DNA from 2 places in the Mucilaginibacter sp. 3215 genome. Region 1 is predicted to be linked to the other one. Evidence: riboswitches for the same ligand, from Rfam matches in the RefSeq annotation. Region 1 holds a riboswitch; the other holds the start of a gene.

What was found. Region 1 has a riboswitch for cobalamin ahead of metE (5-methyltetrahydropteroyltriglutamate--homocysteine S-methyltransferase). Riboswitches for the same ligand answer to the same signal wherever they lie in the genome.
Region 2: it holds a riboswitch for cobalamin, as region 1 does, so the genes downstream of both, ABIC84_RS18995 (TonB-dependent receptor domain-containing protein) here and metE (5-methyltetrahydropteroyltriglutamate--homocysteine S-methyltransferase) in region 1, are expected to answer to the same signal.

Annotation. Positions count from the first base shown of each region.
Region 1 covers NZ_JBNPWO010000001.1:664,347-676,715, reverse strand. Annotated here, with positions in the region: gene ABIC84_RS02930 (undecaprenyl-phosphate glucose phosphotransferase) at 1-1,067, opposite strand, end outside; gene ABIC84_RS02925 (nucleotide sugar dehydrogenase) at 1,279-2,610, opposite strand; gene ABIC84_RS02920 (KpsF/GutQ family sugar-phosphate isomerase) at 3,240-4,175, opposite strand; gene kdsA (3-deoxy-8-phosphooctulonate synthase) at 4,201-4,977, opposite strand; gene ABIC84_RS02910 (ArsR/SmtB family transcription factor) at 5,316-5,645, shown strand; gene ABIC84_RS02905 (VOC family protein) at 5,652-6,071, shown strand; gene ABIC84_RS02900 (VOC family protein) at 6,195-6,683, shown strand; gene ABIC84_RS02895 (SRPBCC family protein) at 6,707-7,207, shown strand; gene ABIC84_RS02890 (cysteine-rich CWC family protein) at 7,266-7,511, opposite strand; gene metE (5-methyltetrahydropteroyltriglutamate--homocysteine S-methyltransferase) at 7,566-9,890, opposite strand; cobalamin riboswitch at 10,065-10,256, opposite strand; gene ABIC84_RS02880 (MFS transporter) at 10,377-11,789, shown strand; gene ABIC84_RS02875 (MFS transporter) at 11,887-12,369, opposite strand, start outside.
Region 2 covers NZ_JBNPWO010000012.1:142,379-154,747, reverse strand. Annotated here, with positions in the region: gene ABIC84_RS18995 (TonB-dependent receptor domain-containing protein) at 1-1,716, opposite strand, end outside; cobalamin riboswitch at 1,837-2,031, opposite strand; gene ABIC84_RS18990 (serine hydrolase) at 2,005-3,330, shown strand; gene ABIC84_RS18985 (SRPBCC family protein) at 3,399-4,133, shown strand; gene ABIC84_RS18980 (acyltransferase family protein) at 4,186-5,259, opposite strand; gene rplT (50S ribosomal protein L20) at 5,351-5,695, opposite strand; gene rpmI (50S ribosomal protein L35) at 5,777-5,977, opposite strand; gene infC (translation initiation factor IF-3) at 6,062-6,628, opposite strand; gene thrS (threonine--tRNA ligase) at 6,630-8,555, opposite strand; gene ABIC84_RS18955 (M1 family metallopeptidase) at 8,789-11,392, opposite strand; gene ABIC84_RS18950 (glycosyltransferase family 2 protein) at 11,641-12,369, shown strand, end outside.

The DNA of each region.
Region 1 (12,369 bases):
GCCCCGGATTTGGTTATACGTGAATCACCGCGTGTAGCTTGTTTTTTATCCGAATCGTGATTTACCCGCATGCTACGGAATTTATAGCATTTAAATGGCTTATTGTCCCTGCCCGAGCGCTCCTGTACAAAGAATATCGGCCCTTTTGACTCAAGCTTTATAATGATGGCTAAAATGGGGAATAACCAGCTAAAAATAAACAGGATCACAAATATTGAAAAACAGATATCAAACAAGCGTTTGATGGAGCGGTTCAGCATGTTTTCCAAAGGTTCGGGCCTTACGGATATAACCGGAATATGACCGAAGCTTTGTATAAAAGTTGGCTTTTTAGCGTAGTCGTAATATTCCGGCACAAATTTAAACCTGATCAGGTTTTTATCCGCATCCAGCATCAACTGCTCTATTTTCTCGGCTTCAGAGTTCGGTAGGGTACAAAATATTTCATCAACTTTATTATTGAGTACATAGCTTATACAATCATTAGTGCCGCCTAAATAAAGGCTTTGATCAAGTACGCTCTCTGATGCATCATCAAAAAAGCCAATAAGCCTATATCCACGTTCGGGGTTTTGTTTAAAAAAGCTATGCAGGTCTGACCCGATGCGGCCCCCGCCTATAATGATCACAGTACGTGTATCAATAAGCGTTGCGCGATCGCTTTTACGGATACTCAGGAATATTAACTTCCATAAACCAAGCAGGAAGCCGAATAATGCCAACGAATAAAAAAGGTATTCACGTGTTATAAAATACGCTTTGGTGCCTATCAATATAATGATAGTAAAGCAAATAAAGCTTACAAACAGCAGGTAAGTTTTAATTACGCCGCGATAAGTTTTAATTGAATCTTTATTCAGAACATGTTCATAAAGCCCGGTGATATTAGCTGATAGCAGCCAAATTAAATTAAAAACTAACACAATAGGCAGGTACTGCCTGTTGTTAATCCAAAAAATATATGAGCGGTCTTCGATGAAGTAAGAAATTACCATGCTCATATTAAGTATAATATAATCAATGGTAAGGTTCACTGCTTTAATAAAAGTAGCGTATCTGTGAATCATGTATATGTGCTTATGTAGTATGCAACCCTGCTAAAATTACTATAAATTATTTACTAATAACAATGTCATAATTAAATGAAGACACGGTTACGAATGTATTATTTCCACAGCCACAAAATTAGAAATTAAGAAATTTATTCAAAATGAATTCTCTGTTAACAGTAAGAAAAAAATGATTTTCTATGTGAAAAAACAACTGTAAAAACAACACTTACAACCGTCCGCTTACAACATCCTTGTTTAAAATGCCTTTTATATCATAAATTACCGATGATGGTTTATGTTTTAAGCTTGCATAGTCTAAATCATAAAACTCGCGATGTGCCACAGCCATAACAATGGCATCGTAAGCGCCGCTTAGCTGTCGGTAATTTTTCAATGTAGAGATGCCATATTCTCTTTTTACCTCATCCGGGTCAGCCCATGGATCATATATTTCACAGGTTGCGTCAAAACCATCAAATCCCTTAATAATATCAATTACCCTGGTGTTACGAACATCCGGGCAATTTTCCTTGAACGTAAAACCGAGCACAAGGATCTTTGAGTTTTTTACCGAAATATCATTCTTTACCATCAGTTTAATAACTTCAAGGGCAACGTACGAACCCATACCATCATTAAGCCTTCGCCCAGCCAGGATAATTTCGGGATGATAACCCATTTGCTGGGCTTTTGCTGCAAGATAATACGGATCGACTCCTGTGCAGTGCCCGCCTACAAGGCCTGGTTTAAAATTCAGGAAATTCCACTTGGTACCTGCCGCCGCCAAAACCGCATAGGTATCAATATCCATAATGTTGAATATTTTGGCGAGTTCGTTTACAAAAGCGATATTGATATCGCGCTGCGAATTTTCGATCACCTTACAAGCTTCTGCAACTTTAATGGCGGGGGCTTTATGTGTTCCTGCTTTTACTATTGACTGGTATAGGCTGTCAATAAAATCCGCAGCCTCAGGCGTTGAGCCCGATGTTACTTTTAAAATATTGGTCAACGTATGAACTTTATCCCCCGGATTTATACGCTCGGGTGAGTATCCTGCAAAAAAATCACTGTTATACTGCAAACCTGATTCTCTTTGTAAAACAGGCACACAAACATCCTCAGTTACACCGGGATAAACTGTTGATTCATAAATAACCACATCCCCCCTCTTCAATACACCTGCTATTGATTTACTTGCTTTGATAAGCAGGCTTAGATCGGGCCGGTTGTGCTGGTCGGTAGGTGTTGGTACGGAAACAATATAAACATTACAGGAAGCAATGTCTGTTATCTGCGATGTGAAAGTAAGTCCCTTGCTTTCATCCTTTAAATTTAAAACTGCGGATAGTTCGTCGCTACTGGTTTCAAGGGTACGGTCAAACGCGTTATTTAGCTCGTCAACCCGGCTTTGTTTAATATCGAAACCTTTTACAGGACATTTTTTGGCGAATTCCACAGCAAGGGGCAATCCCACATAGCCAAGACCTATTATTGCAATATGAATATTTGCAGGAGCCTGAAATTTATTAGTGATCGAATTTGATTGATCAGACATTTAATTTAACACGGTAGAATATGATAGATACCGGTAAAGATAATCAAATATTACCGAAATAGGCAATTCAAAACCATAGCATTACTGAATTCACTGCCTAAAGGATCACTAAAATGTTCATCATTTATAAATCCGGAAAATAAAAAAATGTCTTGGAAGAAACGAAATTGACCTAAATACAGGTAGAATAAGTAAATTACGGCCTATGTAAGGCTTTTTAATAACGATTTCCAATAAAATGAGAGTCCAGTTTTTTCTTGTTGTAATACCAGTAGTCATTCTTTTATTGATAATCTTGAATATTTTGTTTTTCTACTTATTTATTCGAATAGCAGTAAAACGATGCGTTGAGCCATATTTAAATAGTAAAGGCTATACTTTGGTTAATTACAAATGGGCGGGTTTTTGGGATACAGGTGATTTTAAAAATGAACAATTGAGTTTCGCCCTATTCAAAACCGGCCCAAAGTCTATATCCATTTTCTCGTATGTTTACTTTAACGATTTATATATAACCAAGAGAACGACCATTAAAATAGATCTTGTCGGTTTATCAATCGTGAAAGTAACTTATAGTAACAATATTTAACAATCTAAAAATAAGCAATTCAAATTCTTGAAGGCTATTTTCAGGCCGTATATATCTGGTAAACACCTGTTATTGATCGGCTTTGTGCAGAACCTACCAGTAAGGTGGTGATTTTTTTTTCAAGCATTAACTGCTCGGCATAGCCCACAAATTCATGCTCATCAATAATAACCGGGTTAACGGTCATGATTTCGGCGATGGTTAAGGTTGATGTATCAGGGTGTTTAAGCAAGGCCCGGCGAAGGTCGCCATCTGTAACCACCCCCTTAATCCGGGACGCGTCACCTACTATAACCATACCTAACCTACCTTCGGACATGCGCAGTAACAGGTCCATAAATGAAGCTTCCTCATTAATAAAAGGAAGCTTATCAGTCCGCATCAGGTCTTTAACCTTTACCAGCAGTTTGCGCCCAAGGCTACCGCCCGGATGAAAACGTGCAAAATCATGCTGCTGAAAGTTTCGCGACTCCATTAACGCTATCGCCAGGGCATCGCCCATAACCAGCGCCGCGGTAGTTGATGATGTAGGCGCCAGCTCGAGCGGGCAAGCCTCCCTTTCAACTTTTATATTAAGGTGATAACTGCAGTTTTTGGCAACGGTTGATATAGGATTACCTGTTATACCAATCATCACATTTTTATTCCATTTTAAATAAGGAATAAGTTTCAGCACCTCGTCGGTTTCGCCCGAATAGGATATCAATAAAACAATATCATTAGGGCCTACCATGCCTAAATCGCCGTGAAAAGCCTCTCCCGGATGTAAAAAAAAGCTCGGTGTACCTGTACTGGCCAATGTGGCAGCTATCTTTTTACCGATAAGCCCCGATTTGCCAATGCCAATAACAACCAGCTTTCCTGTTGATTTTAATATGGCATCAACAACCCTTGCAAACTCATCATCAATTGAGCAGGCTACCTGCTGCAGCGACTCTATTTCAATATCAAAAACCCTTTTTGCAATATCTTTCATGGATCCGGACATTCAGAACAAAAACTTACCCTACTAATGGTGCTAAAACCTTATCCAGTTCGTGCAGCTTAACCATGTTAGGGCCATCGCTCAGGGCATTATCAGGGTCGGGATGCGTTTCTAAAAAATAGCCATCGGCTCCAAAAGCCTTTGCTGCCAGCGCCATCATGGGCACAAAAGTACGGTCGCCGCCGGTTTTTCCTCCTGCGCCGCCCGGGCGCTGAACCGAATGGGTACAATCCATACAAACCGGGTGGCCAAAAGCTTTCATATCGTAAATATTCCTGAAATCGACAGCTAAATTATTATAGCCATACATATTGCCCCGCTCGGTTAATATCACCTGGTTATTGCCGGCTTCAATAACTTTTTGAGCCGGATAAAACATATCATGCCCCGAAAGGAACTGGGCTTTTTTTACGTTGACAATTTTACCGGTTTGAGCAGCCGCAACCAGCAGATCTGTTTGCCGGCATAAAAACGCAGGGATCTGCAATATATCGGCAACCTCGGCTACAATAGCTGCCTGGAATGGCTCATGAATATCAGTAGTAACCGGTAAACCAAAACGCTGCTTAACATTCATCAGCATTTCCATGCCTTTCTCTAATCCAGGGCCGCGGTATGAATGAATAGATGTGCGGTTGGCTTTATCAAATGACGATTTAAAGATTACCGGCACATTGTATTTCTGCCCGGCTTCGGCTACTTTTTCGGCAACAGTATATAATAACTCCTGGCTTTCCATTACACAGGGGCCAAGAATAAAGAACGGCTTTTGGCTTATTTGTTCAAACAGCATATTGTTAGGATCTATTTATCAGCCACAAAGATGATGATTTTTTTGAGAATCGTACAGAAGGGCCATTTCACTCCCGGGCAAACGCACATAAATAGGGTTAACAGGGTTAACACTTTTTTAAAATATTACTTACAAGATATTCATAATCAAATATTTATTTTTTTGAGGGGTTACACTACGCTAATGTTTTTGAGTGCTTAGGCAAGTCCGAATATTTAAATGTTAGCCCTGTACTTCTCCCCCTTTTTATCTAAAAATAAAAATATTAAAAAATTTGCGTAAGCGATTGCTTACATATGATTTTGTAAGCAATCACTTACATATTATATTTGATCTAGATGAGACGAGATGTTTTCCAGGCCATTGCCGATCCAACCCGCAGGGATATCATTAACCTGATAGCCTTTAAACCCATGAACCTGAATGCCATAGCGGATAACTTTGATGTGAGCCGCTCCGCTATATCCCAGCATATAAAAATTTTAACCGAATGCGGTCTTATAGCCATTAAGAAACAGGGCCGGGAACGGTATTGCGAACCCCGGTTGAAACAGCTTGATGAGGTAGCTCAATGGGTTGAGCGCTACCGCAAGGTTTGGGAAGAAAAATTTGACGCGCTCGACAATCTGCTCGAAGAATTAAAAAACAATGATAAACCTTTAAAATAATCAATTATGACGAAGCAATTCTGGATCAATCTGCCTGTAAAAAATGTAAATGTATCAAAAGAGTTTTTCAGCAAACTCGGCTTTCGGTTTAATTCGCAATTTGGTAACGGTCCAAATTCTGCAGCTATGCAGGTTGGCGAAAAGGATGTTACCGTAATGCTTTTTGACGAAAGCACATTTAAAGGCTTTGTTGAAAACTGTGGTCTTGCGGATACGGCCAAGGGAGTTGAAGTTCTGCTGTCTATCGACGCGGAAAGCAAGGAAGAAGTTGATGAACTGGCTCAAAAAGCTATCGAAGCCGGTGGAAAAAGCAATCACAAGCCCCGGGAAATGGATGGCTGGATGTACGGCTGCCTGTTTACCGATCCTGATGGCCATAGCTGGAATGTGCTGCACATGGATATGAGCAAAATGCCAGGGAGATAAAAAATCATTTTGTCGCTAATGCCCCCTTATCTCGTCGTTTTTGGACACTATTAGCCCTTGCCAGGGCAGGTAACTTTGAGATATCAAAAGCAACAAATTTTTAATCAATAAAAAACAGAAACCATGGCAACATTTAAAGCAACCCAGAAAGTAACCCCTTTTTTATGGTTTAACGGCAACCTTGAAGAAGCATTGAAATTTTATACTTCGGTATTCAAAAACTCCGAAAGCGAAGTAAGCTCGCTTACCGATCCCGGCAATGGTCGTAAAATGTTAGTTGGAACATTTCGTATCGAAGACCAGCAGTTTTTAGCTTTAGATGGCGGACCGATGTTCAATTTTTCGCCGGCTACATCATTTTACATCAACTGCAAAACCCAGGAAGAAATTGATTACCTGTGGGAAGCACTGCCTGCAGGCGGCGGCAAAACCAGTCAGTGCGGCTGGCTCGACGATAAATTCGGTGTTACCTGGCAAATTGTCCCTGAAGTTATGAGCGAGTTACTTTATAACAACGAAAATCCTGAAAAAGCCAAAAAAGTTATGGCTGCCATGATGAAGATGACCAAAATGGATATCAAGCTTTTGCAGGAAGCTAACGATAACGATTAATCAATTACCTAAATAAAAACACCATGATCACCACAAAAAATCAAACAGAAATTAAGGCCGAACCCGGCAAGCAGGAGCTTTTTATAACCCGCGAATTTGAAGCACCGCGTGAGCTTGTTTTCAGAGCTTTTACTGATCCCGAACTGATTGTTAGATGGCTGGGCCCGCGCGAACTTAAAATGCGCATAGATCAATTTGACTGCCGTAGCGGAGGCGCTTACCGTTATATCCATACCGACCCTGCCGGTAATGATTATGGCTTTCATGGTGTGATCCATGATGTAACCGCGCCTGAACGTATCATCCAAACATTTGAGTTTGAAGGATTGCCCGAAAGTGGTCATGTAACGCTTGAAACCACCAGGTTTGAAGCACTACCAGGCAACCGTACAAAAGTGACTGTACAATCTGTTTTCCAATCGGCGGCCGATCGTGACGGCATGCTGCAATCGGGCATGGAACGCGGGGTAAATGATTCGCACTGGCGTTTGGATGAGCTTTTTGAAGCGGGAGAAATAAAATAGAAGCAAAAGCCTGCATGCAGAAAGCCAAAAGCTTTTGATTATCAGCACCGGGCTTGTACTACTTACCTTTCCTGATTGCTTCAAGTATCGTTTTCATTTTTTCCTGAGCTGCGGTTGAACTGATCTCATGCTTCATAACCATCAGGCATTTACGGCAAAGGCAATCCGGGTAGGTTAAGCGAATATAATCGCGCTCCTGGTCGGTAAAGCTGATGCCCTGGCACTGACACAACAGGATGCTGCCTACTTTGCATTCAAACGGCTCTTTACACCGGGGGCAGTATTTATTTTCATGCTTTGTCATACTAAGTATAAAAAACTGCTGTGCACCTGTTACGGTACACAGCAGTAATCATTTTTAAGCAGTTACATTGCTGATAACATTCTCGCGGACAGCTTTCGCGGCTTCAACCATCTCTGTTAAGGCCTTTTGGGTTTCATCCCAGCCCCGTGTTTTTAAACCACAATCGGGATTTACCCAAAGCTGGGCATCGGGTATTACCGCCTGGGCGCGTTTAAGTAAACGGATCATTTCCTCCCTGTTGGGCACGCGCGGCGAATGGATATCATATACACCGGGGCCAATTTCGTTAGGATACTTAAAATCAGCAAAAACATCCAGCAGCTCCATTTGTGAGCGCGATGTTTCTATTGTGATCACATCGGCATCCATATCGGCTATGCTTTTAATGATGTCATTAAACTCCGAATAGCACATATGCGTGTGGATCTGTGTACTGTCCTGAACGCCGCTTGCCGAAATCCTGAAAGCTTTAACTGCCCAGTCGAGATAATTTACCCTGTCATCCCTGCGAAGCGGTAATCCTTCACGAATGGCCGGTTCATCTATCTGGATGATCTTGATACCGGCGCTTTCCAGGTCACAAACTTCATCACGAATGGCCAATGCTATCTGCGTACAGGTTTCGGAACGGGGCTGGTCATTGCGCACAAACGACCATTGCAAAATAGTTACCGGGCCGGTTAACATACCCTTCATCCATTTTGAGGTTAGTGATTGCGCATAAGCCGACCATTTTACCGTCATAGGCTGTGGCCTTGATACATCGCCATAAATAACCGGTGGCTTAACACAGCGGCTGCCATAGCTTTGCACCCAGCCATTTTGTGTAAAGGTAAAACCGGCCAGTTGTTCGCCAAAGTACTCAACCATATCATTACGTTCAAACTCGCCATGTACCAGCACATCCAACCCTATTTCTTCCTGCCATTTTATAGCCTTTTCAGTTTCGGTAGCTATCAGTTTATTATACTCCCCCAGGCTTATCACGCCTTTTTTCAATTGGGCACGCCAGCTTCGTACTTCGGCGGTTTGCGGGAACGAACCAATAGTTGTGGTGGCAAAAAGCGGCAGGTTAAGCAGTTGCTGCTGCTGTTCTTTGCGTGCAGGAAAAGCACTTATACGCTTTGCATCATTTTCGGTGATGGCGCTTACACGCTGTTTAACCGCTGGGTTATGGATCAGTGCAGATGTTCGGCGGGCCTCGTTTGCCTGCCGGTTTTTTGCCAGTTGATGCAGGCTGCTATCGCTCACCACATCTTCCGATAAGTTGCTCAGCAATACCACTTCGTTTATTTTCTGCCGCGCAAAAGCCAGCCACTGCTTAATTTCGGGAGTAAGCACTTCATCGTTGGTTTCATTTTGCAGATCGCATGGCGAATGGATCAATGAGCATGAAGGGGCTATCCAAACGCGGTCGGCGCCTAATTTATCCTTCGCATTCTTTATAATGACCAGCGAGTTAACAAAATCATTTTTCCAGATATTGCGCCCGTCAACAACACCTAAAGAAAGGATAGTTTTTTGGGGCAGATGCTCCATTACTTCATTCAATTGCTGAGGCGCCCGCACCAAATCGACATGTAAAACATCAACAGGTAAAGTTGCCGCTAATTGAGTGTTATCGCCCAGGCGTTCAAAATAAGTTGCCAAAACTATCTTCAGGAAAGGAAATTCTTTCCTCAATTGCTTATAGGTATCTTTAAATACCTCCTGTTGTTTTTCGCTTAAATCAAGCGCTAAAAACGGCTCATCAAACTGGACCCATTCGGCACCCAAAGCTTTAAGCTTATTCAGGATATCAAAATAAACAGGCAGCAGATTTTTGATCAGGTCTACCCTATCGAAACCAGCCTCTTTCTCTTTGCCCAACAACAGGTACGATACAGGCCCGATCAACACCGGCTTGCTAACGATGCCCAATTGTTTAGCCTCATAAAACTCATCGATAACTTTGGTGGAGAAAAGTTTAAACTGCTGGTCTTTATAAAACTCGGGTACTATGTAATGGTAATTGGTATCAAACCATTTGGTCATTTCCATGGCTACCACATCCAATCCATCTTTTTGATAGCCGCGGGCCATAGCAAAATACAGATCGAGCTCGGTATTGCCTTTTTGACTGATCACTTCATGATAGCGTTTAGGAATAGCGCCAAACATCAGTGAATGATCAAGCACCTGGTCATAAAATGAAAAATCATTTGATGGGATGAGGTCGATCCCGGCTTCTTTTTGCAGCAGCCAGTTTTCTTCCCTGATGTATTTACCCACGGTAAGCACATTTTTTACGCCCGTTTTGCCTGCCCAGTAGTTTTCGCAGACTTTTTTTAATTCGCGCCGGCTACCAATACGCGGGTAACCTAAATTTTGCGTTAGCATTTCTTTTAATTGATTAAATGAATAAATCGGTTAAAAGCCCTTTCAGCTAAGCTTCGTAATGTTTTATGATATGTAAAATATGGAGAGAATATATGGTCACAGTCTGTCATAACGGGCCATGGACCCAAACAGGCAAGTAATCATAACCCAGACCAAGCTTCATACCGCGAAAGCATTGTCAATTCAGTATTAGGCAGGTCTCCTGACTTGTAACATTTTTGCCGTCCTTCCCATCCCCATTCATCAGGACAGTGGACATTACTGGCAAAAACCTTTGTGTTACTTACAGTTGCGCGACAGTTCGTGATTTACACACGATTCCCTATTAATCTACAATTAAGTAAAACCTATACCGGTTGATGAAGTAAAGTAAAGAACTTATCGGGGCAAATATAATGATCTGCCGGCTGAATATTCAGGTTATTTCTTGGTTAAATTGTAGGTTATACCATGGCCAATAAACGCGTAAACCTATAAAGCGTTGAATTGTACCATACCAGATGCAAACTGATCCTTACCTTTGGCAGCTTCTATATGGATCAGAAAACACATTCAAACCTTCCGGGCTTTGGCTGGGCGGTATTAACTACCAGTCTGGCCTTTGTAGTAGCACAACTTGATGTTTCTATCGTTAATATTGCACTACCTGAAATTGCAAAAGCATATCATGCGGGTATCAGCACCCTGCAATGGGTAATTGACGCATACACGCTTGCATTTGCAGTACTCATGCTGTCGGCAGGTAGCCTCGGCGACCTATTAGGATCAAAAAAGATCTTCCAGATTGGCATGATCATTTTCGGTATTGCATCAGCAGGATGCGGTTTGGCCCCTGATGCAATTACGCTTATCATTTGCCGTGTGGCCCAGGGAATTGGGGCTGCTATGATGATCCCAAGCTCGCTTGCATTGCTCAATCACCAGTTTGCACATACACCACAAACACGCACGCGGGCCGTAGGCTTGTGGACAGCTGCCGGAAGCGCTGCCATGGCGGCAGGCCCCACCATTGGTGGCTTCCTGATAGCATTCAGCAGTTGGCGTTTCATTTTTATTGTTAACATCCCAATCTGCATAATTGGTTATATCCTGAGTTTTAAAATGGCGCAAATGACAAAAACAAGCAAGAGGAGTTTTGATTTGCCCGGACAACTCACCTGGATGCTATCAGTCACCACACTCATTAGTGTAATTATTGAAATACCCCGGCTTGGATTAGGCCATGTACTAATCTGGGGAGGGCTTATTTTGAGTTTATTGATTTTCGGTCTTTTTTTATGGATTGAAGGCAAAACAGCACATCCAATGCTGCCATTCCATCTGTTCAAGTCAGCGAGGTTTAATGCACTTTTAATACTCGGTGCGGTTTTAAACGGATCTTACTATGGCAGCGTTTTTATTTTAAGCCTTTATCTGCAAAAAGTACTAAACTATCCATCCATTATGGCCGGGCTGGCATTTCTTCCGCTTACTGTAGGCTTTGTGATCTCCAATGTGATTAGCGGCCGCATCGTTAACCGCTACGGCATCCGTAAACCTATCATTGTTGGCCTCATCATGTTTGCCGCCGGCTTTGCGGGTTTATTCATAGCTCACGAGCATACCCCATATCTTGAACTATTCCTGCCTTTCCTGGTTATCCCGATGGGTATGGGCCTTGCTGTACCAGCCATGACCAATGGTATTTTATCAAGTGTAGATAAAACATTATCAGGAACTGCCTCGGCTATATTAAACACGGCAAGGCAAACAGCGGGTGCCATAGGTGTAGCCGTTTTTGGTGCAATGGCTGCAGGAGGCACACTGGCCATTTTAGGCGCCGTATCCAAAAGCGCAGCCATATCCATCGGCTTAACCGCTTTCGCCATGTTATTAATTGTAAAAGGACTAAAAAGATAAAACTGCTGATATCACACACCAAAATGGAAGCCGATAATTCCTTACCGGCTTCCATTATTCCATCATAAAGTTATATGAAACCAGGGAATCTTATTCCTTATACAACAGCTACCTCAGCAGCTAAAATAACAGCCGCTTCTTCTTGTTTTTGGTGCGAAGCCCTCGCTTTGATGAAAAGCACCAGTGTAACAACAGCCAGTATCGCGAACGATAAATAAGCGGTTCCTAATAACTGCTGATTTTTGATAGCCATAATATTTACAATTCCATAGCTAAAAAATGAAGTGATAATATAAAGTGAGCCGCCGGTCACGCCGCTTGCAATACCTGCATTTTTTGAAAACCGGCCTAAACAGTAAGCAAATATATTATTGAATATAAAGCCCGATAACAGGTGAACCAATGCTGTAAAGGCCATCAGCGTAAATAAATTTGTTTTAATCCCTGCTGTAAACACCATTAAAGCGGCAAAGCCTAATTGCAGGGCAAGCGCTACCGATACTTTTTTGATAAGCGGTTTCCTGATGAGGGTTTTTGAAATAATACCGCCCGCCATCAATGATACCCCCGAAAGCAGCGA
Region 2 (12,369 bases), on a different contig from region 1:
AACACCTACCTCAAAATCACTTAAGATATCATAGCTGATGTTGGCACCCAAAGTACTCTTAGGCCTGCGGTAAAGGTTGCCGGTTTGTGTACCGGCTTCGTCGGTTAGTTTACCTGTTACATAAGCGTAATATGCAGATGCATGAATTTTATTCTCGTGATATTTTAACTCGCTTTCAAAGCCCTTATCTTTTTGTTGTTGCCCGTTTGCATATTGACTATAAGGGGGGCCAGGCAGGTTTTTAAAATAGATAACATCTTTGGTATTACGCTTGAAAAACTGGGTATTAAATGAAAGGGCATTCTTAACAATATCCCAATCAAAACCTGCTTCATATGATGTCGTGATTTCAGGGTTTAATTTAGCATTACCATATTCTGAAAACAACTGATATAGCGAAGGTGATTTGAAGGCCGAAGCTATGGTACCAAAGATCTTAAACTGATCGGCAAGGAATAATGATGGGTTGATGGTGTAGGTAAACTTGTCGCCATATTTACTATGGTTATTGTACCTGCCGCCTAACTCCATGTGAAAGATATCGTATTTGAAAAATAACGACGTATAAGCGCTGAATATGTTATTAGCAGCATCACCAGCTTTAATAATGCTCGGAACACCCGGATAAGATGTTGTTTCATACAGACTGTACTGGCTTGTGTTGCTGTATTTAAAGGCCGCACCGCTGGTAATATCAAAATACTTATTCAATTCATAATTAAATACAGCTTCGACATTGGTTATACGACCTGTATTTTTTGTAACCTGGTGGGTTCCGTAATTGTCAGATGGCAGGTTATTGAAATCATTTTGAACAGTATTTTGAGAAAGGTTTAAGTTCAGGTTACCTTTTGGCAAAATCAATTTTGCACCTACACCGCCAAATAAGAATGTGTTTTTATAAGTGTAATCATTGTCGTTTATAAAAGCACCGTAAGGAAGATCACCGGTATTGTGGCTTACCTGCAGGTTTCCGTTCAGGATAAATTTAGATGAAACATTTTGGCTCAGGTTCACACTGGCCGAACGTTGGTGAAAACCATCTTTCTTAAATACACCTTTGCCGGTAGTATCTGTGGCCGCGGCAAAACCTTTTGAATCGATATTTGAAAGATTAACAGCTATACCTGTGTTCTTTACCCTTCCAATTAATGAAGCCGATTCTTTAAACGTATTATAGCTGCCACCTGTTAGCTGCAATCCACCGGTTAATCCTTGCTGTTTAGCTTTTTTAGTAATGATATTAATAACGCCTGCTACAGCATCAGAACCATAAAGCGTTGAACCGCTTCCTTTCAAGATCTCGATATGATCTATCAGATCCAGCGAAAAAGCGTTAAGATCATAGCTACCATCAATGCCCGAAGCATTGTTTACCGGAAAACCATCGACCAGGATAAGGGTATTGCCAGATGAAGCTCCGCGCAAGAAAACCGATGTGCTGATACCGGGGGCATTGTTTGCACCTGAAAAAGTTATACCGGCAACCGTATTTAATAATTGAGGTAATGATTTACCCTGAGATTTATTGATCTCATCGGCAGAAATGATGGTAACAACGCGGCCGATGTCTGACAGTTTTTTAGGCGACCGGCTTGCAGTTACTACTACCGTATTGAGTGTGCGTGTGGTATCCTGTGCATATGCTGCTGAGGTAGATAAACCAACAGCTAACAAACCGAATCCCAAAGTAATTTTAGCGTACTTTTTTTCCATGTATGATTGATATGTGTAAAATAATAATGCAGCCTTAATAGCATACACGGAAATGAATAAAATGAAAACACGCCAAACGAAGAGCATTCACATTCAAGCTTCAATCCCCGAAAGCTATGAATAACATATAACGCTTTGGCAGGTCTTCTGACTTACTCCCCTTTTTGCCTGGCCTTCCCTCCTGTTTACAGAAAGTGGCTATATAGATTTGGCAACGGTTACGGAGCTTACAGCTGCGGGACAGTTACGGACTTACACCGTATTCCCTTTTAATTCATTAAACAAATAATGAAACCTAAAGCGCTGCAAAAGTACAATAAGTATCCGTTAACCTCAAATTACATAGCTATATTTATCATGATGAAATATCTCTGTATTTTACTGCTGATCATGAGCGCATCTGGCAGCTTTGCCCAGCAACCGGATACCATTTTTCTGAAGAGTATGCTGTATGAACATCCCGAATTATTTTCGGGTATCCTGAACCATCCCACGCAAAACGAGGTACAAATACTATATACCCGGATAGACAGGGATAAAAACAACATCCCTCACTTCACCTCGTATAGTTATCGCCTTAACGCGCATCATTATTTTTATCCGGCAAGCACGGTAAAACTCCCCACAGCCATATTCGCCCTTGAGAAGTTGAACGAGCTGAAAGTAAAAGACTTAAACAAAAAGTCGGTAATGATCACTGATAGCTCATTTGCCGGCCAAACCAAAGTCCAGGTGGATACATCATCGGCAACGGGTCTCCCATCCATTGAGAACTACATTAAAAAGATTTTACTGGTGAGCGATAACGATGCGTACAACCGGCTTTATGAATTTGTTGGGCGGGCGGAGATCAATCGAAAACTAAAAAAATATCACCTTAATAACACCCGTATTGTGGGCAGATTGGCTATTGGCGATGCGGGAGAAAGTACGCGGCACACCAACGCTGTCAATTTTTACAACGGCGATACGCTGGTTTATCACAAACCGGCATTATATGATACGTCAAACTATCCCATGCACCTGGAAAACATGCTGCAGGGCAAAGCTTATTTAGATAGCAGCGACAGGCTGGTTAACAGGCCGCTCGATTTTTCTGAAAAGAATGTTTATGCTCTTGCCGATCAGCAAATGGTTCTTAAACGGTTATTATTTCCGGAAATTTTTCCTAAAGCGCAACGCTTTAATTTAACGGCGGAAGACTATCGCTTCATTTACCGTTATATGAGCACTTTCCCTACCGAAAACACTAAACCTACCTATCGCCGGCCTGAGTATTTTCCGGCTTACTGCAAATTTTTGTTTTATGGCGGGGATAGTACAGCAGTTATTAACCCAGATATCAGGGTCTTTAATAAAATTGGCGACAGTTATGGTTATGATATTGATAATGCCTATATAGTAGATTTTAAAAATAAGGTTGAGTTTATGCTCAGTGCCGTTGTACAGTCAAATGAAGATGGCATACTCAACGATAATAAATATGAGTACGCAACGGTATGCCTGCCTTTCCTGAAAAACCTCAGTCGGGTGATATATCAATATGAACTTAAACGCCCTAAAAAGCACTTTCCCCATTTAACTAAATTTAAATTTACTTATAGCAAAAAGTAATAAAATTCACTTCTGAAAAACTTAGTAGCCCTAAAGGTGTTTTAAAAACGATAACTATTTAAAAACCTATGGCAACTACAATAGTAAAATATACCGACAACTTCCCCGTGCTTTATGGCGATGACCGCATAAACCTGAACTGGCCCGAGCGTTTTACGTCCATTGCCGGAGGTGTGAAACTCGGCTTTTCAGGCTTTAAAAACATATTCAAAAATCCGCTTTCAAGTATTGTAAAGATAGGTGCAGGCGGTTATCTGTTAAACCGTGGGATCACCGGGCATTGCGAACTTTATAAGCGCATCGGTAAACTATCAACCAACCCGATAAACGTAAATATCCGTTCGTCATTTGTAGTAAATAAACCAAGGGAAAAGGTTTATCAATTTTGGCGCAAGCTGGATAACCTGCCTCTGTTTATGAAACATCTGGAAAGTGTAGAAGTTATCGACTCCAAATATTCGCATTGGGTGTTGAAACTCCCCAAAAATGTAGCCACTATCAGCTGGCATGCTGAAATTGTTCATGACGAACCTAATGAAGTGATCGGTTGGAGTTCGCTGTCTGATTCAATGATCAACAACGCGGGTAAAGTACGTTTTCAGGATACCGTTGACGGGAAAGGTACCATCGTTGATGTAGTGATTAGCTACCAGCCGCCTGCAGGTGGTGTTGGTGCAGGCATCGCCAAAATATTAAACCCTGTTTTTAAAAATATGGTTGATAAGGATATCCAGAATTTTAAACAGTATATGGATATTAATAACGATCCGGATGAGTTTGTCGAAGTAATTGTCGTTAAATAATAAAATTAACACTTTTATCCCAGGGTGCCTTTATATCTTACAACAATAGCTATCATTTCCGTCTGAATTTTGATTTAAGTTTTAGAAAACTCCGTTCATAAAAGTAATATGATAATAAAGGGACAGTAATCAAACCCAATACATTGTAAGGAAATATGCTTAATGGCATTTTGCTATCCTGGCCGGTAAATAACTGTTGCCATATGTATATGCCATATGATAGAACACCAATAAATGACAGTAATTTATTGTTTAATACTTTAAAAATCCAATCATTTGCGGGTATGATATTGCTTAAAATTAAATAGCCGATAATTACCGAAATCGCCAGGTTTACGTACAGTGATTTTAAGGTATAAAATTCGTCAAAGTGTAATCCAAACATCAATATTATAGCCAAAATATTGCCGGCTACCTTTGTTTGTTTGAGCCAAATTACCTTCAAAGTTTCTTCGGACGCCATCAACGCAAAAAAACAGCCGACACCAATTGATTGAAACTTTATAAAATAGTGAGTAAAACCGTAAATAATGCCACGATTCAAAACGGGAACAAACTGCTGCACTGTACACAATAGCGGCAATGTGAATACAATGGTGATAATGATATAATAAAATGCAGTTCTGTTGATCTTTAAAATAAAAGGAAAAAGGAGATAAAATTGTTCTTCAACCGATAAAGACCAATAATGACTGAAGTAGTAAGTGAAATCATGGCTCCGGAAATAACTGAAATCCATTAGATACAATGCTGACCCTGCAAATTGAATCCACGAAATGTTTAAACTGTAGAAATGGTTTAATAAAAACACCACTCCGATATATAAATAGGCTAAAGGAAATATTCTCAAAAATCGCCTGATATAAAATTTCTTTAACGATAAGTCTCCTGTTACTTCTTTTTCTTTTAAACATAGACTTGTAATTAAAAAGCCACTTATTACAAAGAAAATATTTACTCCCAACCCGCCGTTGAATATTTTGGTATAAAAATAATTATCGGATAACTGAAGATGGTAAAATACAACCAGGATAATTGAAATGCCCCGAAATCCATTTAAGGAGTAATAATAGTTGTTGCGCAATAGGCTGGATAAGGTAGGCTGCCCTTCCGGGTTTAATATCATACAGTAAAAATAACAAGCAATTTAAATTTTCAAGCTATTAAAACAAAAAAGGCCGCAATTGCGGCCTTTTTCATGCATTTATAATGCGATATTATTTTACTGCATCAACAACTGCTTTGAAAGCGTCTGGGTTGTTCATCGCTAAATCAGCTAATACCTTACGGTTTAAGCCAATTTCTTTAGCGGCTAATTTACCCATTAACTGAGAGTAAGAAATTCCGTGCTGACGGGCACCAGCGTTGATACGTTGGATCCATAAAGCTCTGAACTCTCTCTTTTTGGTTTTACGGTCGCGGTAAGCGTACTGTAAACCTTTTTCAACTGTGTTTTTTGCAATGGTGTATACCTTGCTACGTGAACCCCAATAACCTTTGGCGAGGTTCATGATCCTTTTCCTGCGTCTTCTCGACGCTACTGCGTTAACTGAACGTGGCATCTTGTGTGTTTTTTGGTAGTGAGTGCCTGCATCTCGTGTGCCGGACTTAAAACTCTAATACCTGGTTTTAAAATTTGTGAATTACTTTCCGATACAAAGCATACGTTTTACGTTACCCATGTCGGCATCAGATACTAAGCTGGTTTGACCAAGGGCACGCTTACGTTTTGTCGACATCTTGGTTAAGATGTGGCTTTTGTATGCGTTTTTTCTTGCGATTTTACCTGTTCCAGTAAGCTTAAAGCGCTTTTTAGCACTGGAATTGGTTTTCATTTTTGGCATAACTCTATTTATTTGTGTTAGATATTAACGTTTCTCAACGTTTTATTTTCAAAGCACCTGCCCCTAAAGCAGGTGCAATCTTAATTATTTTTTTGCTGCCTTTGGTGCAAGGGTTAAAAACATCCTTTTTCCTTCAAGCTTTGGTAATTGCTCCACTTTACCAACTTCTTCTAATGCCTGGGCAAAGCGAAGTAATAAGATCTCACCTTGTTCTTTATAAACAATGGCACGACCTTTAAAGTGTACGTAAGCTCTTACCTTTTCGCCGGCTTCCAAAAACTTAATGGCATGCTTCAATTTAAATTCAAAGTCATGATCATCAGTATTCGGTCCGAAACGGATCTCTTTAATAACCGTTTGCTTGGCATTACTTTTTATCTCTTTAAGCTTTTTCTTCTGTTCGTAAATGAACTTGTTATAGTCCGTTACTTTACAAACCGGCGGTACGGCGTTAGGAGATATTTCAACCAAATCCAGTTCCTGCTCCTGCGCTATTGCAAGGGCATCTCTTAATGAGTAAACTCCCTGCTCAACGTTATCACCTACAAGGCGAACTTCCTGAGCCCTAATGAATTGGTTTATGTTATGTTCGGCTTCTTTTTTCTTAAAAGGAAGCCTTGGTCCTCTATTGAAAGGTTTGTTTAATGCCAAGTTATACTGTTATTTCTTTAGTTATCTGTTCTTTAAAATCTTCAATGCTCATACTTCCCAAATCACCGGTGCCATGTTTACGTACAGAAACCAAGCCTTCGGCAGCTTCTTTTTCGCCCACAACCAGCATGTAAGGGATTTTTTTGACTTCAGCATCACGTATCTTTCTGCCTATTTTCTCGTCCCTGAAGTCGATTAGCCCGCAAATATCGGAATCTTTTAATATATCAGAAACTTTTTTTGCATATTCTTCATATTTTTCTGATATAGGAAGTATAATGAACTGCTCGGGCGATAACCACAGCGGGAAATTGCCTGCACAATGCTCAATTAATACTGCTATAAAGCGTTCCATTGAGCCAAACGGCGCCCTATGGATCATTACCGGGCGGTGCTTTAGGTTGTCGCTTCCAGTATATTCCAGTTCAAAACGCTCGGGCAGGTTATAATCAACCTGGATGGTACCCAACTGCCATTTACGACCGAGGGCATCTTTTACCATGAAATCAAGCTTAGGGCCATAAAACGCAGCCTCACCGTATTCAACCACAGTTGGCAAACCTTTTTCGGCGGCAGCTTCTATGATAGCGTTTTCGGCTAATGCCCAGTTTTCGTCACTGCCTATATATTTAGCGCGGTTCTCCGGGTCGCGTAACGACACCTGCGCTATGTAGTTATCAAAGCCCAAAGCTTTGAATACATACAATACAAGGTCAATTACTTTTTTAAACTCATCCTTCACCTGGTCCGGACGGCAAAATAAATGGGCATCATCCTGAGTAAAGCCACGTACACGGGTTAAACCATGCAACTCGCCGCTTTGCTCATAACGGTACACTGTACCAAATTCAGCAAAACGAACCGGCAGATCCTTATATGAGCGTGGTTTTGTTTTATAGATCTCGCAGTGATGCGGGCAATTCATCGGTTTCAGGAAAAACTCCTCACCTTCCTGCGGGGTTTTTATCGGCTGAAATGAATCGGCACCGTATTTTTCATAATGACCAGATGTTACATACAGGTTTTTATGGCCAATATGCGGAGTGATCACCTGCTCATAACCTGCTTTTACCTGGGCTTTTTGTAAAAAGTTTACCAGGCGCTCACGCAACGCAGTTCCCTTAGGCAACCACAGTGGCAAGCCCATGCCCACTTTTTCAGAAAAAGCGAACAACTCCAATTCCTTACCCAGTTTGCGGTGATCGCGCTTTTTAGCTTCTTCGATCATGTGCAGGTATTCAGTAAGTTCGCTGGCTTTAGGGAAAGTGACGCCGTATATACGGGTTAATTGCTTGCGTGTTTCATCGCCACGCCAGTATGCGCCGGCAAGGCTCATCAACTTAACCGCTTTTATAAAGCCTGTGTTAGGGATATGAGGTCCGCGGCATAAGTCGGTAAAATTACCTTGCGAATAAAAAGTAATAGCGCCATCAGGCAGGTCTTTGATCAGGTCAAGCTTGTACTCATCGCCTTTTTCTGTGAAATACTCAATAGCATCAGCCTTGCTCACCGGTTTGCGGATGTACTCCTCTTTAGTTTTAGCAAGTTCAATCATTTTATCCTCTATCTGCTTAAACTCGTCAGAAGATAAAACCTTGTCGCCAAAGTCAACATCGTAATAAAAACCTGTTTCAATAGCCGGACCGATACCAAATTTAGTACCCGGATAAAGGGCTTCCAAAGCTTCGGCCATTAAGTGAGCCGATGAGTGCCAGAAAGTTGACTTGCCATCGGCATCGTTCCAGGTTAATAATTTAACGTGTGCATCTTGCTCAATAGGGCGGCTTGCGTCCCAAACCTGGCCGTCAACTTCGGCCGCTAATACGTTACGGGCTAATCCTTCGGAAATCGACTGCGCGATTTGCATGGAAGAGATCCCTTTGTCATACTGACGAACGGATCCATCGGGAAGTGTAATGTTAATCATCTACAACTATGATTTAAAGTTTTATAAAATTACGTTTAAACGGTCACCTACAAAGTGACCCTCATTTTGTGGGTACAAAAATAGAATTTTAAATAGCATTTAACATCAAAGCAGTTTCAATTTTTTGTTTGATGGGGATTTTCAGGCTTGTAGCATAGAAAATAAAAATGGGGCATCTTAATTTTCAATTTATATGAAAAATTAAGATGCCCCATCGGTTTATGGTGTTGAGCCTACTTAAAAGCCTCGTTCGACGGATTAGAATTAACAGATGTCTCTTTAACCTTAAATTCAATTGGCTGGCCAACCAGGATGGTCTTTACAGAGAACGGAATTTTAATACCTCCGTTTATACCTTCATAGTTACCAAACTCAACAGTCAGGTCATTTGCTCCTTCAATGGTTTGTTTAAGCTTCAGTCCTGTTTTTTGGCTATAATAATTATGGATATGAATCTCAGTACCTATATTGATATCAACCTCGTAGGCAAGCTCGTTATTTACCACTCTTAAAATAGGCTGCAGCGTTATATTTTGATTTATCCGCTCATAATCAAGTTCGGGAAACGGGCGGCTTTTAAGTTTGATCATTTTTTTGGCTGCATCATCAAGCTGTACATCCCTGTTAACCTGCCTTGCTTTTATACTATCGCCGTTAAGTGTTATATGCGACACAACGAGGTTGTTATATGAGGGCACTATTGCTTCCTGGTAGTACTTATCAGGCATTTTATACCGGGTTACCAATTGCACGTCGGCGCCTTGTATATTACCAACTGCCGATGTTTGCAGATCGTGGATATTTTTGAGTTTGTCGGCACCGCCAATGGCATCTAAATACGCCTTGATAACAGTACTTGCCGTTGTGCCTTGTGGAATCGGAAGCCCGCTGTATGAGTTGTTTTCGGGGTTAATATCAGGTAAATTATGATCAGGGTCGATGGTTGCATAAGCAATTTTCGAGGTCGATTTGTATGGGAAGGTCCAGGTATCGCCGCGCTGCCAGATCTCAGCCGGAAGTTTTACAGTGCCGGTTTTTCCGTTCTCTTCTTTAATAGATATAGTAACCGGTAATGCCATTTCTTCCAGGTTTACAATGGTGATCATAGCACCTTTGGTGGCATCATTATCAGGATATGAAATATCCTTTATACCCTGATCAACTTTCCAGGTGGTGAAAAACCATTCGTTCCAAAACCAGCTCAGGTCCTCACCTGCGGCATTATCCATCGTATGAAAAAAATCCCAGGGGGTTGGGTGTTTAAAAGCCCAGCGTTTGATATAGGTTTTAAAGGCATAATCAAAACGCTCTTCGCCTAAGATCTGTTCTCGTAAAATAGTTAATCCTAATGCCGGTTTTTCATAAGCAGCAACTGCTAAAAAATCCTCCTGTATCACATCGGGCGTATTCATAATAGCCTCAGCACCTGGGCTAAATAAATAAGCGGCACTTTTTTGCTGATCGGGCTTTTCATAATATTCACCCTTGTTAAATACCTTGGTATCAACATTATTTAAAAAGGTGTTAAAACCCTCGTCCATCCAGGCGTATTTACGCTCATTTGAGCCAACAATCATCGGGAACCAGTTATGGCCAAATTCATGATTGGTAACTTCCCACAAACCTCCGTTTTGATTATTTGAGCCACAAAATACTATACCCGGGTACTCCATCCCTCCTACTATACCGGCCACGTTGGTAGCTACAGGATAAGTATATTCAAACCATTTATCACTATACAATTCAATGGCGGCTTTAACATATTCAGTTGAGCGGCCGTACGAATTATTCCCTTTAGCCTCAACTGGATAAACTGATTGTGCAAGAACTTTTTTACCACTCGGCAAATTGATCCGCGCAGCATCCCAAATGAATGCTTTTGACGCAGCCCAGGCCACATCACGGGCGTTTTTACACATAAAATGCCAGGTAAGCGTCGGCTTTTTCGGGTAATCGTTATTACGTAAAATATCAGTTGAATCTTTAATGATAACTGTTTTATCACTCTTACGGGCTTCGGCCAACCGGTTTATCGAGGTAGGTGATAATACTTCAGCAGGGTTAAGCAGTTCGCCCGATCCTGCTACAACCAAACTGGCAGGCGCGGTAATAGTATAATCAAAATTGCCGTACTCCAGGTAAAACTCGCTTGCACCAAGATATGGTATGGTGTTCCATCCGGTTACATCGTCGTAAACTTCCATGCGTGGGTACCACTGCGCAATTTCATAGATCCAGCCATTTTTAGTATGCTGACGGCCCATTCTGTCGGTACCATATTCGGGAATGTCAAAACCGTATTCAATCTTGATCTGCAATTTGCTCCCGGCTGCGCGTAATGAATCTTTAAGCTTGATCTGCATACGGGTATCCGTGATCAGATAATCGGCTTTCAGCGTTTTGCCTTTGTTGATGATATAAACCGATTTTATTTCGGCACCCTTTGTATATGATTTATTTGCAAACCTTCCACCCGAAACATTGCTTGTAGCTTCGGCACGTGAATCCTCTTTATAGATATTCTGATCTACCTGGAGCCATAAAAAGCCAAGGGCATCCGGGCTGTTATTGGTGTAAGTAATTAAAGTACTGCCCTCTATCCGGTGTTTAGCGGTATCAAGCGTAACATCAAGCTTATAATCGGCCCGGTTTTGCCAGTATTTTGGACCTGGAGCACCACTGGCCGTCCTGAACTCACCGCCCCTTTCGGGGTAAAATATAGGGTTAAATACTTTATGCTGATCATACTTGGGTGCTGCCTGATCTGCATTTTGCGCTTTTACTTCACCGGCATAAATGCCTAAAACCAATAACAACGCGGCTTTATAGAATTTCATTAACTGTGTTTTAATTGTGAGGGAAAGATATTAAAATATATTTGACTTGAAACGTAATTGCTTGGTTACGTAGTATCAAACGTCATTTTTATAACGGCCCCCCTCTAAGTCTCCCCCTCCCTTCCCGGGAGGGTTGGGTGGGGCTTATAGGCAATTTGATTTGTCGCCTTGTTGCAAATCAATCCCTATTTTTTATATTTTTGCGGATGATTTACGGCACATACAGTCGTTGATCGCAGCCCTAATAAATGGATATATCAGTTGTAGTACCTCTTTACGATGAAGTAGAATCATTACCCGAATTAACCTCTTGGATTAGCCGGGTAATGGACGAAAACCGTTTTACTTACGAGATAATTTTGGTTGACGATGGCAGCAAGGACGGATCATGGGAAATGATCAGGAAGCTGCAAACCGGTAATCCTTTTATCAAAGGCATTAAATTCAGGCGTAATTATGGTAAATCCGCAGCCCTTAACACCGGTTTTATCGCTGCCAAAGGCAATGTGGTGATCACCATGGATGCCGATTTGCAGGATAGTCCGGATGAGATCCCGGAACTTTACCGCCGGATAACTGAAGAGAAATACGACCTTGTTTCGGGCTGGAAAGCAAAAAGGCACGACCCATTGAGCAAAACTATACCTACCAAACTATTCAACGCGGCAACCCGTCGTATGAGTGGCATCCATAACCTGCACGATTTTAATTGCGGTTTAAAAGCCTATCGTAATGTTGTAGTTAAAAACATTGAAATTTATGGCGAGATGCACCGTTATATCCCGGTTCTGGCAAAATGGGCCGGCTTCACCAAAATTGGCGAACAGGTTGTTGAGCACCGTCCTCGTAAATATGGCAAAACCAAGTTTGGCTTAAGCCGGTTTATCAACGGCTTTCTCGATCTGCTTTCAATTTTCTTTGTAGGTAAATTTGGCAAGCGTCCGATGCATTTTTTTGGTACGCTGGGCACATTGAGC